DNA from 3 places in the Photobacterium swingsii genome. Region 2 is predicted to be linked to each of the others. Evidence: riboswitches for the same ligand, from Rfam matches in the RefSeq annotation. Region 2 holds a riboswitch; each other region holds the start of a gene.
What was found. A riboswitch is a leader RNA that binds a small molecule or an ion and turns the genes downstream of it on or off. The one in region 2 is predicted to bind lysine.
Positions count from the first base shown of each region.

Region 1: linked by a shared signal. The riboswitch ahead of lysC (lysine-sensitive aspartokinase 3) and the one ahead of OCU77_RS05270 (Na+/H+ antiporter NhaC family protein) in region 2 are both predicted to bind lysine.
Region 3: linked by a shared signal. The riboswitch ahead of OCU77_RS07015 (Na+/H+ antiporter NhaC family protein) and the one ahead of OCU77_RS05270 (Na+/H+ antiporter NhaC family protein) in region 2 are both predicted to bind lysine.

Region 1 is NZ_AP024852.1:338,759-343,048, reverse strand. Features, by position in the region: gene OCU77_RS01650 (PglL family O-oligosaccharyltransferase) at 1-834, shown strand, start outside; gene OCU77_RS01645 (pyridoxal-phosphate-dependent aminotransferase family protein) at 918-2,036, opposite strand; lysine riboswitch at 2,316-2,515, shown strand; gene lysC (lysine-sensitive aspartokinase 3) at 2,704-4,002, shown strand; gene metH (methionine synthase) at 4,073-4,290, opposite strand, start outside.
Region 2 is NZ_AP024852.1:1,076,974-1,081,263, forward strand. Features, by position in the region: gene OCU77_RS05260 (lytic murein transglycosylase) at 1-421, shown strand, start outside; gene OCU77_RS05265 (H-NS family histone-like protein) at 808-1,209, opposite strand; lysine riboswitch at 1,579-1,761, shown strand; gene OCU77_RS05270 (Na+/H+ antiporter NhaC family protein) at 1,857-3,452, shown strand; gene OCU77_RS05275 (thymidine kinase) at 3,679-4,257, shown strand.
Region 3 is NZ_AP024852.1:1,477,190-1,481,479, reverse strand. Features, by position in the region: gene OCU77_RS07025 (hypothetical protein) at 150-317, shown strand; gene OCU77_RS07020 (MFS transporter) at 317-1,525, shown strand; lysine riboswitch at 1,810-1,981, shown strand; gene OCU77_RS07015 (Na+/H+ antiporter NhaC family protein) at 2,067-3,653, shown strand; gene htpX (protease HtpX) at 4,087-4,290, opposite strand, start outside.

The sequences.
Region 1 (4,290 bases), 740 kb from region 2:
GGTTATGGCTATGGTACGTTTGAAGTGTCTTATCTCACCCAGACTGCACGTTGGCATCAAGCGGATCCGTCACAACCTGCAGGATTGCCCGCACTGGATCACCCGCACAATGAACTAACGTTTTGGGCTGCTGAAGGAGGCATAGTCCCACTAATTGCCTTACTGCTTGCCGCTGCCGCTGTTGTATTTAAAATACGTAAAGCACGCGAAGGCACGCAACTGGCACTTGTCGCCTTGTTTTTTCCCATCACATTACACACACAGCTAGAGTATCCGTTTTATCACTCACTCGTGCATTGGGCGATCTTTATCATCCTGATTTATTGGGTAGATAACCTCACAGCGAAATACAGTAAAAAGCCTCTGAGTTACGTATTAGGGATTAAGGTTGCAGCCCTATTACTGCCGCTACTCGTGAGTAGTTATATGATCACGACGCTCTATTCAGGCCGCATGCTGACAAAATTTGAGACAACGTTACCGCTAAATATTGATTATTTAATGAAGGTCAATAATCCATGGGCATGGAAGCATCGCTATGAATGGGCACTGCACCAACCTCAATTAGAATTAGCGCAAACATTGAATAAGCCGGAATTAATCGAAGAGTACATTCGTTGGGCAACAGTAAAAGCAAAAACATGGCCACGAGAACAACTGTATGGCAATTTGATTGTGTCTTATCGCTTATTAGGCGATGACAACCATGCCGAGCAAATTCTACAAGAGGCTGAGTTTTTATTTCCTAATGGTGATTTTAGTGATGCACTCGCCGTTCAACCTTTGAGTAAGCAGTCGGCTGCAACATCATCAGCAACGCCAGCCACCGAATAATCACATTCAACCTTTCTCGGTGATTTCCCCTATAAAAATGGCGACCATAGTGGTCGCCATTTTTAAATCTAAGTTGTACTTGATTATTTCAAGGTACTTTCTAATGCTTTAAGGCATAAGGCAACGTTCTCATTTCTTGCCGCATAACCCATCAAACCAATACGCCACGCTTTACCTGCTAACGCCCCTAGCCCTGCACCGATTTCGAGGTTATACCGAGTCAACAAGGTATTTCTCACCTCAGCATCATTGACGCCTTCAGGAATATAGACCGCATTTAGCTGTGGTAAGCGATGCTCCTCAGCAACAACAAAAGTGATCCCTAGCTGCTCAAGCCCTTCACGCAAAGCGAGGTGCGCATCTTGATGACGCTGCCATGCGTTCTCTAGCCCTTCTTGTTGCAATAGCACTAACGCTTCATGTAAAGCATAAAGGCTATTCACTGGCGCGGTATGGTGATAGCTACGCTTACCCTCACCGCTCCAATAGCCAAGCACCAAACTTTGATCAAGGAACCAACTTTGAACCGGTGTCGTGCGCGCCTCTATTCTATCGATAGCACGTTGAGAGAATGTCAGTGGTGATAAACCAGGCACACACGATAAACACTTCTGACTGCCCGAATAAACTGCATCAAGTTGCCACTCGTCCACCAGCAGAGGAACGCCACCCAGTGATGTCACTGCATCGACTATGGTTAAGCAATCATGTTGTCGCGCTAACTTGGCAATCGCCTCCGCATCGCTCAGCGCACCAGTCGAAGTTTCAGCATGTACAAACGCAACAATTTTAGCATCGGGGTGTTGAATTAATGCTTGCTCGACCAAATTCGGGTCAACAGGCTCACCCCAAGCATTATCAATCACAACAGCTTCACCGCCACAACGCAGTACATTTTCACGCATTCGCTCGCCAAATACGCCATTGCGACAGACGATAACTTTATCACCCGGTTCGACTAAGTTAACAAAACACGCTTCCATACCCGCACTACCCGGCGCAGAAACCGCAATAGTAAAACTATTTTTAGTTTGAAATGCGTACTGCAATAACTGCTTAAGTTCATCCATCATCCCGATAAACGTCGGATCTAAGTGGCCAACGGTCGGACGACTTAGCGCCTGCAACACTTGCGGGTAAATATCTGAAGGGCCTGGTCCCATGAGAGTACGTTGGGGTGGATAGAAGCTTCCTATTGTCATTGTCATTCTCCTTAGACGGTCTCTGATGCTTATGTTTAGTTATATATCAGAATAAAGTAGGTCGATGTTTATCTTTCATTGAAACACTTATATTAAAAGCAGATACCAATACCAGCCATTCGTTCACTCATAAGAGTGATTCGCTCCCACTGAAACTGGCTCCAACAAGTTATTTCAATTTTTTTGCATAATCAATCAAGGATGTGTTGACAACATCATAACAAATCCTATTCAATAGCTATTCAGTTTTTGTTCACCCTGCTGATATTACCAGCAGGTAAAAACAGAAGAGGAGCGTTACCCAGGTATTTGTTTGGCGGGGCCCCACCCCAATGCCAAACCAAGAGGGGGAGTAACGCCGAGATACGTCCGAGCAGGGGATCGGACATATCGGCCTTGAAGGTTGAATCCTTCTGGCTGTCATATTTCACCTTTTGAATGGAATCAAGAAAGGTGCAATATGGGGAGCTTCTGGTTATCGTGATTTCTATCCGCTTGCCGTTTGATACTGCTTTCTTACTAGCAGCACCTCCCGCTTATTTCATTCGATTCCTATATTTACGCTGTTTTTAGGAGACATGTTTTGAGCCCGATTTTATCATCAACACCACCTTTAGCACTCACCGTTGCCAAGTTTGGTGGTACCAGTGCTGCCGACTACAACGCAATGCAACGTAGTGCCCAGATTGTGGCAAATAGCCCCGCAACACGCTTAGTATTGATAAGTGCCTGCTCTGGGGTCACCAACTTACTGGTAGAGTTATCCCAAGGCATTGCTGATAACACACTACGTCAGCAACGCCTCCAAACCCTACACGAGACACACCAATCCGTGCTTGAGCAACTTCAATCACCAGAAGCCCCAGCTGCAGCTATCCAAGCTCTATTAGACAATATCGCGATACTTTCAGAGCAAGCCATTGATCACCCCAGTGCAGCAATTACCGACCAATTAGTGGCAAATGGTGAATTGCTCTCTACCCATTTATTTACACAAATCCTTCAAGAGCAAGGTATTGATGCGATTCGATTTGATATTCGCAAAGTCATGCGTACCGATAGCCAATATGGCAAAGCCATTCCCAACCCAACAGCAATTCGCCAGCTCAGTAACGATCATCTTCGCAGCCAATTACAGCATCATGTTATCGTCAGCCAAGGCTTTATTGGGTCAGACGAAAACAACCACACCACAACCCTAGGCCGTGGCGGCAGTGATTACAGTGCAGCATTAATGGCTGAAGCAATCAATGCAACGACGTTAGAAATTTGGACCGATGTCCCAGGCATGTACACCACAGATCCACGCATTGCCGCCAAGGCGCAACCCATAAAAGAAATCAGCTTTAGCGAAGCCTCTGAAATGGCAAATTTCGGTGCAAAAATTCTTCACCCCTCAACCTTAGTTCCTGCGATACGCCAACAAATTCCAGTCTTTGTTGGCTCTTCAAAAGCACCAGAGGAAGGGGGAACCTGGATTCGACAAACCGTTAGCGATGCCCCGCTTTTTCGAGCGCTAGCACTACGCTGCAACCAAACCATGGTGACACTCACGAGTCTGAATATGTTCCACGCTTATGGTTTTCTCGCTGAAGTATTTCGCATTTTGGCTGAGCATAAAATTTCGGTCGATTTAATTACCACATCAGAAGTCAGCGTTTCACTAACACTGGATCAAACCGATACCGCAGGTGGTGCACCGACTCTACCACAAGCGGCGATTGAAGCTCTGAGTGAATGGTGCAGAGTCGAAGTCGAGCAAGGTCTCTGCCTAGTCGCATTGATTGGTAATCAAATGAGCCATACTCAAGGTTCTGTGAGCCAAGTATTCGGCTCTCTCGAAAAATATCAGCTTCGTATGGTGTGCTATGGTGCGAGCCCCCACAACCTCTGCTTCTTAATCGATCAAGACAATGCAAAGCCTATCGTGCAACAGCTCCACCAGCAATTATTCGAAAAACATTAAGCCTCAATAATCGATAAAAAAAGAAAGGCACTCCAAGAGTGCCTTTCTTTTTTATTGCTTAATATCTAACTTAAAGATTTGGCCCTAACCATTTCTCTGCTTCTTCAAGCGTCCAACCTTTACGTTGTGCATAATCTTCTACTTGATCTTGCTGAATTTGTGCAACGGCAAAATAACGCGATTCAGGGTGAGAGAAATACCAACCCGATACAGCGGCACCAGGCCACATGGCATAGCTTTCCGTTAATGTCATTCCTGCATTTGCTTCAGGTTCAAGCAGCGACCAAA
Region 2 (4,290 bases):
ACCTCAGTTTATGCCAACCTCCTTTTTAACGTTTGCAGTGGATGGAAATAACGACGGACGAGTCGATATTTGGAATACCCAAGCGGATGTTTTTGCTTCAGCGGCTAATTACCTGAGTAAATCTGGCTGGGATGATGCGTATACTTGGGGACGACAAGTCAGTATTCCTAGCTTGCCTGAAAATCTTAAAGGCGTGCAATTAGAAAAAGCGAAAACATTAAGTGAATGGCAAGGTTTAGGTGTACGCAAGTTAGATGGTAGCGCCTTACCTAACGTTGATATTGATGCATGGTTGATACAGCCAGATGATCAACATGGCCGTGCTTATCTCATTTATGATAATTACCAGACATTGCTTAAATGGAATAGATCGCATTATTTCGCACTTGCTGTAAGTCATTTAGCTGACCGTATTCGCTAAAAAAATCGAGCATATACTTTAAAGCCAGAGCCCGCGCTCTGGCTTTTTTGTTATATTTATCAATAGTGTGAGATGGCTCACTCTGGCATGATTTGTTTTGATGTTAATACCTATTCTCGACTGCCTTCATGATACGAATTATCCCTATGAATAGAACCTTTGATCGTAAAAGACTTTCTTCGTGCTGTTTGTCACATTGAAGCTTGGGCGTGTGTTGAGTACCTGCAAAGAATGCATTTTTGGCAAAGTTAGAGCTAATTCGCTTCTATTGAGCAAGACGACGCAGACAATTAGCAAGGAGAGAGTGAGCGAGAGAGAGGAAATAATCCTGATGTAAAGGTACAAAAAAACCCAGACAGTGCTGGGCTTTTATCAAGAATTAGAAATTAGATTTCAAATTCTTCTAGAGAGCGACCTTGGTCTAGTGCAGTTTTAAGTGCTGAAGGTGTGCGACCTTGACCAGTCCATGTTTTTTCTTCGCCGTTTTCGTCAACGAATTTATATTTAGCAGGGCGAGCAGCACGTTTTGCTTTTGGTGCTTTAGCGCCACCTAGAGAACCTAATAGTTCTTCTGGGTCGATACCGTCTGCTAGCAGCATTTCACGGTATTGGTTTAGTTTCTCTGTACGTTCTTTTTCTTTAGCAATTTCTTCAGCTTCAGATTCTTCACGCTCAGAAACGACTGTTTGAAGTTTTTCTAGGCCTTCTTGAAGTTGCTCTAGAGTATATTCACGAGCAAGAGCGCGTAGGCTACGTAGGTTTAATAGTGCTTTTAATGCGTCAGACATTTTTTATTTCCTGTTCATTTAAACTGGCTTGAAATAAGAATAGCAGTCAAGAGTTAATAAATGCAATAGTAATACTTCATATCTAATTTGCCAAACAAATTATTAATTAAAGTTATTAATAATTATTAATTTTAGGTTTTTTACGCTTTTTAGTAATTAGTTTTATGTTGTTTTAAAGTAAATGTGACCTAGTTATAAAATTGAATGAATAATAGAGAGAATTCTAAAGGTGGCCCTATTAGTAACTCAATAGGCTGTTGGCTTGTTCGTTTTTTGAGCTTGATGGTAAAATTATTCACTGTTTATGTTAAAAAATTCACGCTAACTTATTGCATCTTTGATTCGATTCCGTAGAATGGTTTGTACCTTCTTAAGGGTAGAGGCGCATTGTCTATAAGTAATTTGCTGGAGGTGATTCCGTTGATAGCAAATGAAAGGAGCCAATGCCGAAGTGAGAAAGGGCTGTCAAACCTTCTTGCTGGGGTTGTCATCGAATAGAGGCAACACTGCCATAGTATATAATTACATTAACTATGGAGCGCTACTGTGGGGTCGGAGGGTTTTCTTACTCTCTATATAGGCATCTCATCATGGCACACTTGTGTCAGCAGTAGATCTCCAACCAAGATTCGGTTGTAGTAGAGATCATGAACATTGTAGATTTTTCAAATTCCTCCATTTCATTATTGCCCCCATTGGTGGCATTGGGTCTAGCGATTTTAACGCGTCGCGTTTTGCTTTCGCTTGGTATGGGTGTTGCTTTAGGTGCACTATTACTAACGGACTTTTCCTTCACTCATTCAGCAAGTTACATCGGTACAACGGTTAAGGGTTTATTCATCGATGACGGTGCAATAAATAGCTGGAACATGAGTATTGTTGCCTTCCTTATCATCTTAGGTATGACAACAGCACTATTAACCCTGTCAGGTGGTACTCGCGCTTTTGCTGAATGGGCACAAACGCGGATTAAAACCAAACGCGGCTCTAAGCTTCTTGCTGCATTTTTAGGCGTGTTCATTTTTGTAGACGACTATTTTAATAGCCTAGCAGTAGGTGCGATTGCCCGTCCTGTGACTGACCGTTACTATGTTTCACGTGCGAAACTTGCGTACATTCTCGATTCCACTGCTGCGCCTATGTGTGTACTGATGCCAGCATCAAGCTGGGGCGCATACATAATTACGATTGTTGGTGGTATTTTAGTTTCACACGGTGTGACTGAATATTCAGCGCTAGGTGCATTTATGCAACTTGCACCAATGAATTTTTATGCCGTGTTTGCTTTGTTGATGGTTTTTGTTGTGTCTTGGTTCCAAATTGATGTTGGTCCAATGCTAAAGCATGAATTAGAGGCAAGTCGTGGCCATGGTTTTGATGAAGGTGATGACGACAACCAAGCAAAAGATCTCAATGATGAACTAGAAATTGAAGAAAGTGCGAATGGTCGCGTGTCTGATTTGGTGATGCCAATCGTTGCATTGATTGTGGCAACCTTCTTCTTCTTAATCTTTACGGGTTACCAAGCACTTGCAGCTGATGGCCAAGCATTTAACCTTTTAGGTGCGTTTGAAAATACCGATGTTGGTGCATCGCTGTGCTACGGTGGTGTGATTGGCTTCATTTGTGCGTTAATTCCTGTTATTCGCCAGCGTATTCCTGTTTCTGATGTCGTGAGCACGCTATGGATTGGTGCTAAATCTATGTTTGGCGCAATTTTAATTCTTTTATTTGCGTGGAGTATTGGTAGCGTCATTGGTGACATGGCAACAGGTAAATACCTGTCTACTTTGGTTCAAGGTAATGTGAACCCTATGCTACTGCCTGTTATTTTATTTGCGCTTGCAGGTGTGATGGCATTCTCAACCGGTACGTCATGGGGGACATTCGGTATTATGTTACCTATTGCCGGTGACTTGGCTGGAGCTACGGACATTGCTTTAATGCTGCCTATGCTCGCCGCTGTGCTTGCTGGTTCTGTTTTTGGTGATCACTGTTCACCAATTTCAGATACAACTATCTTGTCTTCAACAGGTGCACGTTGCCACCATATAGACCACGTATCGACACAGCTGCCTTATTCATTGTCTGTTGCACTTGTCTCCGCAGTTGGTTTCGTTGTGCTTGGTTTTACAGATTCCTTAGCGGTATCTTTCCTTGCTGCGACACTGGCATTTATTCTCGTGTGTGCGACATTGGGCTGGTTATCGCGTCGTCGTTTATCATCACCGGTGAATGCGTAAAAATTAGAACAAATACAAGTGATTGAACAGCATTAGATTCATTTTGCTTTGTTAATAAAAGAAACCAGTACACAGATGTGCTGGTTTTTTTATGGATAGCTATTTTCAATTCCGTGGCTAAAGTCGTAAAAACTTATGTCTATCTGCCAGTGTCGCTTTAATTATTCGTGTATTTTCTGTAGCATCTCGCCCGCACTTTCTTCACCCAGATGACTAGGAAAGCCTCATGGCCCAGATGTACTTTTATTACTCTGCAATGAATGCAGGTAAATCAACCACATTGCTGCAATCTTCATTTAATTATCGCGAACGTGGTATGACGCCACTTATTTTTACTGCGGCAATTGATGATCGTTTTGGCAAAGGAAAAGTGACATCGCGTATTGGTTTACAAGAGGAAGCTGAACTTTTCACGAGCGATGATAATTTATTCGATCGTATTGCAACCATTCACAATGGGCAGCATACAGATTGTGTGTTGATTGATGAATGCCAGTTCTTAAGTAAAGAGCAGGTATATCAATTAACTGAAGTTGTCGACAAATTACATATCCCCGTTTTATGCTATGGGTTGCGCAGTGATTTCCGAGGTGAGCTGTTTGAGGGTAGCCGCTATTTATTATCTTGGGCTGATAAGTTAGTTGAGTTAAAAACAATTTGTCATTGTGGACGCAAAGCGAATATGGTGATTCGCCAAGATGAAACGGGCCGCGCAATTGCAGATGGTGATCAAGTGGTTATTGGTGGTAATGATCGCTATGTATCTGTATGTCGTCGACATTATAAAGAAGCGCTAGGTCGTTAATCACTTCAGGTGACATGATTTAATAAAAAGCCC
Region 3 (4,290 bases), 400 kb from region 2:
GCGTTAAAGAAGATCCTTTATTTCCTCATAATAATGCCCCTCAGCCACAACATGCATTTTATGCATAATCCTCCTGACTTTTATTCATTTGTCTCATTATGTCAGTTTATTTAGAATCCGCGCCTCGCAATTTCGCGTATGAGGCACTGATGTTTTCACAATCACTTTTTGCGCAGCTAAGCCGTATGGTTTTACTGCTCATCATTACTCTTATTGGCGTTCATCATTGTCAGCCTTTGTTAGATGCACTTGCACAGCATGCTGTCCATGCAGGCTGTCATCAATCAAATTCGGATTCACATATAGAGCACCATTAATGAGCATTTTTCGTTTTCCACTTTTAGTATGGATGGGAATAGGGACATTAATTTTTAGCCTTGGGATTAGGCAGTCATTCGGTATCTTCATGATGCCAATCTCAGATACATTTCAAACCGGCCGTGAATTCTTTAGCTTTGCGATTGCCCTGCAAAACCTTCTATTTGGTATGTTCCAACCTTTTGTTGGCATGGCATCCGATCGCTGGGGACCACGACGTATTATCATGTTAGGTGCTGTAGCCTATGGCGCGGGCTTGTATCTCACGTCAATTGCCACTGAACCAAGCATCTTGTATATCACTATAGGTATGTTGGTGGGCTTAGGTCTAAGTGCTACGAGTTACGTAATCGTACTGGGTGCTATCGCACGCGTAGTACCCGCAGAACACACAGCCAAAGCCTTTGGCTTAACCACCTCTGCAGGCTCGTTTGGCATGTTTGCAGTGATCCCCGGTGCACAATCGTTACTGACACATTTTGACTGGCAAACCGCATTACAACTTTTTGCCTTGGCATGTTGTTTAATGATCGCATTTGCGAGCTTTATGAAAACAAGCAGTACCAAAAGTAACAGCAACACGATTGACGATTCACAAACACTCAAGCAAGCATTGTCTGAAGCTTTCAATCACAGAGGTTACTGGCTAATTCATGCGGGTTTCTTTGTGTGTGGCTTCCATGTCATGTTTATAGCTACCCACTTGCCAAGCTACCTAGCCGATAAAGGTTTACCTGGCAATATTGCTGCGATGGCACTGGCCTATGTAGGTATTTTCAATATCTTCGGCTCGTATTTTTGGGGTGTCATGGGCGATAAGTTTGATAAACGCTATGTAATGACTTCCTTGTATCTTGTACGCACCATCGTCATTGCCGCCTTTGTTACCTTACCTGTTACTGAACACACCGCTGCTATCTTTGGTGGTGCAATTGGTTTTTGCTGGTTAGGCACAGTGCCATTAACCTCTGGCTTGGTTCGTCAAATCTTCGGGGCTCGCTACCTATCTACCTTGTACGGTTTAGTTTTCTTTACTCACCAAGTAGGTAGTTTTTTAGGTGCTTGGGTGGGTGGTCGAATTTACGATTACTACGGTTCATATGAGCCGATTTGGTGGTCAACGGTAGTATTAGCTTTCGTTGCTGCACTACTCCACTTACCAATAAACTGTAAGCCTGTTGCTCGTCTTCAAGCCGCATACAGCTAAATCAAAAAACCAAGATGCATCAGGCTGCATATTTATTATGCAGCCGATTTTTATCTCTCATTTTACTGCACATCAAGCAACGCCTTTGCGCATACTTTTTTGCTAAAAAGTATCGGAGCCATTCACAAAACGAACAATTACCATCCACCTATTTAATATATTTATCGTCACAATCAAAAAAATTGCATTTAACCGTGAATAAAGCGGATTATTTGATGACTAAAATATTCAACCACATATAATACCAGTACACGGCATTTCATTGGTATAATGGAGTCTGCCAACCCTAAAGTAGAGGCGCGCTGCCTAAGAGTATCCGAGTGGAGGGTGATTCCTTTGATGCCGGAGAAAGGAGCCAGCGCCGAAGTGACTGTTGCTATCAATCTCAGTCGCTGGGTCTGTGCCGAACAGGTACAGAACTGCCATAGGTTTTTACTATGGAGCGCTGCCAGAAGGGGTAACAAGTGATCGTTATTATGCTTCTTAGTTACTCGTCCTTTCGGTAGATCTCCACCTTATATGTTGTAGGTGAACTGAGATCATGAACCTTTTTGATTTTTCGGACTCTCTTTGGTCCGTATTGCCCGCTATGATTGCGGTCGTCCTTGCTGTATCCACCCGTCGTGTTTTGCTGTCTCTCGGCACCGGTATCGCAGCTGGCGCATTAATGCTCAACCATTATTCCCCGCTTGAAGCTCTCCACTATTTATTTGATAAAGTTTTAGCTATTGTCTGGAGTAACGGCTCGCTGAATGGCGATAATGTGAACATGATTATTTTCATGTTACTGCTTGGTGCACTAATCAGTTTAATGAGTGTTTCTGGCGCGACACAAGCCTTTGCTGATTGGGCATCGGTACGCTGTAAAGATCGCCGCAGTGCTAAATCGCTGACTGGTTTAATGGTGTTTGTTTTCTTTATCGATGATTTCTTCCACAGCCTTTCTGTTGGTGCGATTTGTCGTCCTGTTACAGACCGCTTCCAAATCTCCCGCGCAAAACTTGCCTACTTGCTTGACTCTACTGCAGCACCAGTTTGTGTTCTGATGCCTATCTCATCTTGGGGGGCGTACATTATCGCGCTTGTCGGCGGCATTATGGTTGCGCATAACGTAACAGACCAAAGCCCTATCGCTGCATTTGTCGAAATGATGCCAATGAATCTGTACGCGGTATTTACCTTGGTAATGGTGATCTGCGTTATTTTCTTCAAACTAGACATTGGCCCAATGCGTAAGCACGAAGCTTGGGCATTAGAAGGAAAGCTTTGGGATGAATCACAAGGCAAACCAGCAGGCTTAGACGTAGAAATACCAGCAGATGCCAAAGGCGGCATGATTGATATGGTATTACCTATTTTCACGCTAACAGCAGCGACAGTCTTTTTCATGGTGCAATCTGGCGCTGAGGTACTCAGTGCGAAAGGTGAAGTATTTAGCATTATTGGTTCGTTTGAAAATACCAATGTTGGCTCGTCACTAGTTTACGGTGCGATTTGTAGCTTAGTCGTTTCTATTGGTTTAGCACTACGACTAAAAATGAGTGCGGACACTTGGCTGAAAGCAGCACCACAAGGTATCTCTGCGATGATGCCTGCGATTGTGATTTTATTCTTTGCATGGACAATTGGTGCGGTTGTACGCGACATGCAAACAGGTATTTACTTAGCATCGATGGCTAATGGCAATTTACCTATCGAGCTATTACCTGCGCTGGTTTTTGTTTTATCTTGTGCTATGGCGTTTGCAACAGGTACAAGCTGGGGTACGTTCGGTATCATGCTACCACTAGCAGGTGATATTGCAGCAGCAAGTGACATCGCAATGCTACTTCCAATGCTGTCTGCGGTACTAGCAGGTGCGGTATTTGGTGACCACAGCTCCCCTATTTCCAGTACCAGTATCCTTTCTGCTACAGGCGCAGGTTGTCACCACATGGACCATGTCATGACACAGCTGCCATACGCATGCTCTGTCGCATTTGGTGCACTACTGGGCTACCTTGCTATCGGCTACACACAATCAGCTTGGATTGGTGTTGGCGTGAGTGGCTTATGGTTCTTAGCCTTCTGCATCTTTGCTGTACGAAAGTCTCAACCTACCATGGCCGCCGAGCCTGTGACTAACTAAGTCCCTTTCAAATAGTAAGAAAGAGCAAAGCTATCATGGCTTTGCTCTTTTTTTTGCTTTCACAACCAAGCTGTATCAGCTTCTGCATACCTCACTTTCCTCCAATCGCTATCACGCACTACAACATGCTATTTCAGTCTCGCCCTATACCAGTATTGCTTGATTTCAATATCCGTCGATTTGACGATTGAGGTTAGCTCGCCCGCGAACACCCACACATGCTCGCTGACCCAGCCGTAGGGAAAGCAAAGTAATAACACTATTCACCGCGCCTAGGCGCCCATAGCACCTAGACTACCTTGGCCCCAAGGTAGCCGACTTCACCTATAAAAAATGCCAGTCAGCAAAACTGACTGGCATTTTGATTTTTATGCTAACCTACTGCTAGTACGGGTCATCGGACTTTCACATAGAAAGTTATAACAATTAACGATTAAAGGTGCTCACCACGACGTAGAGCATCGATACGTTTCTCTAACGGTGGGTGTGTCATAAATAGCTCAGACAGTGACTTCTTGCCGTTAATACCAAACGCCATCATCGAACCTTCAAGCTGTGGCTCTTGGCTCATTTTCAGACGCTCTAACGCTGAAATCATCTTCTGCTTACCAACAAGGTGGGCAGAACCTGCATCCGC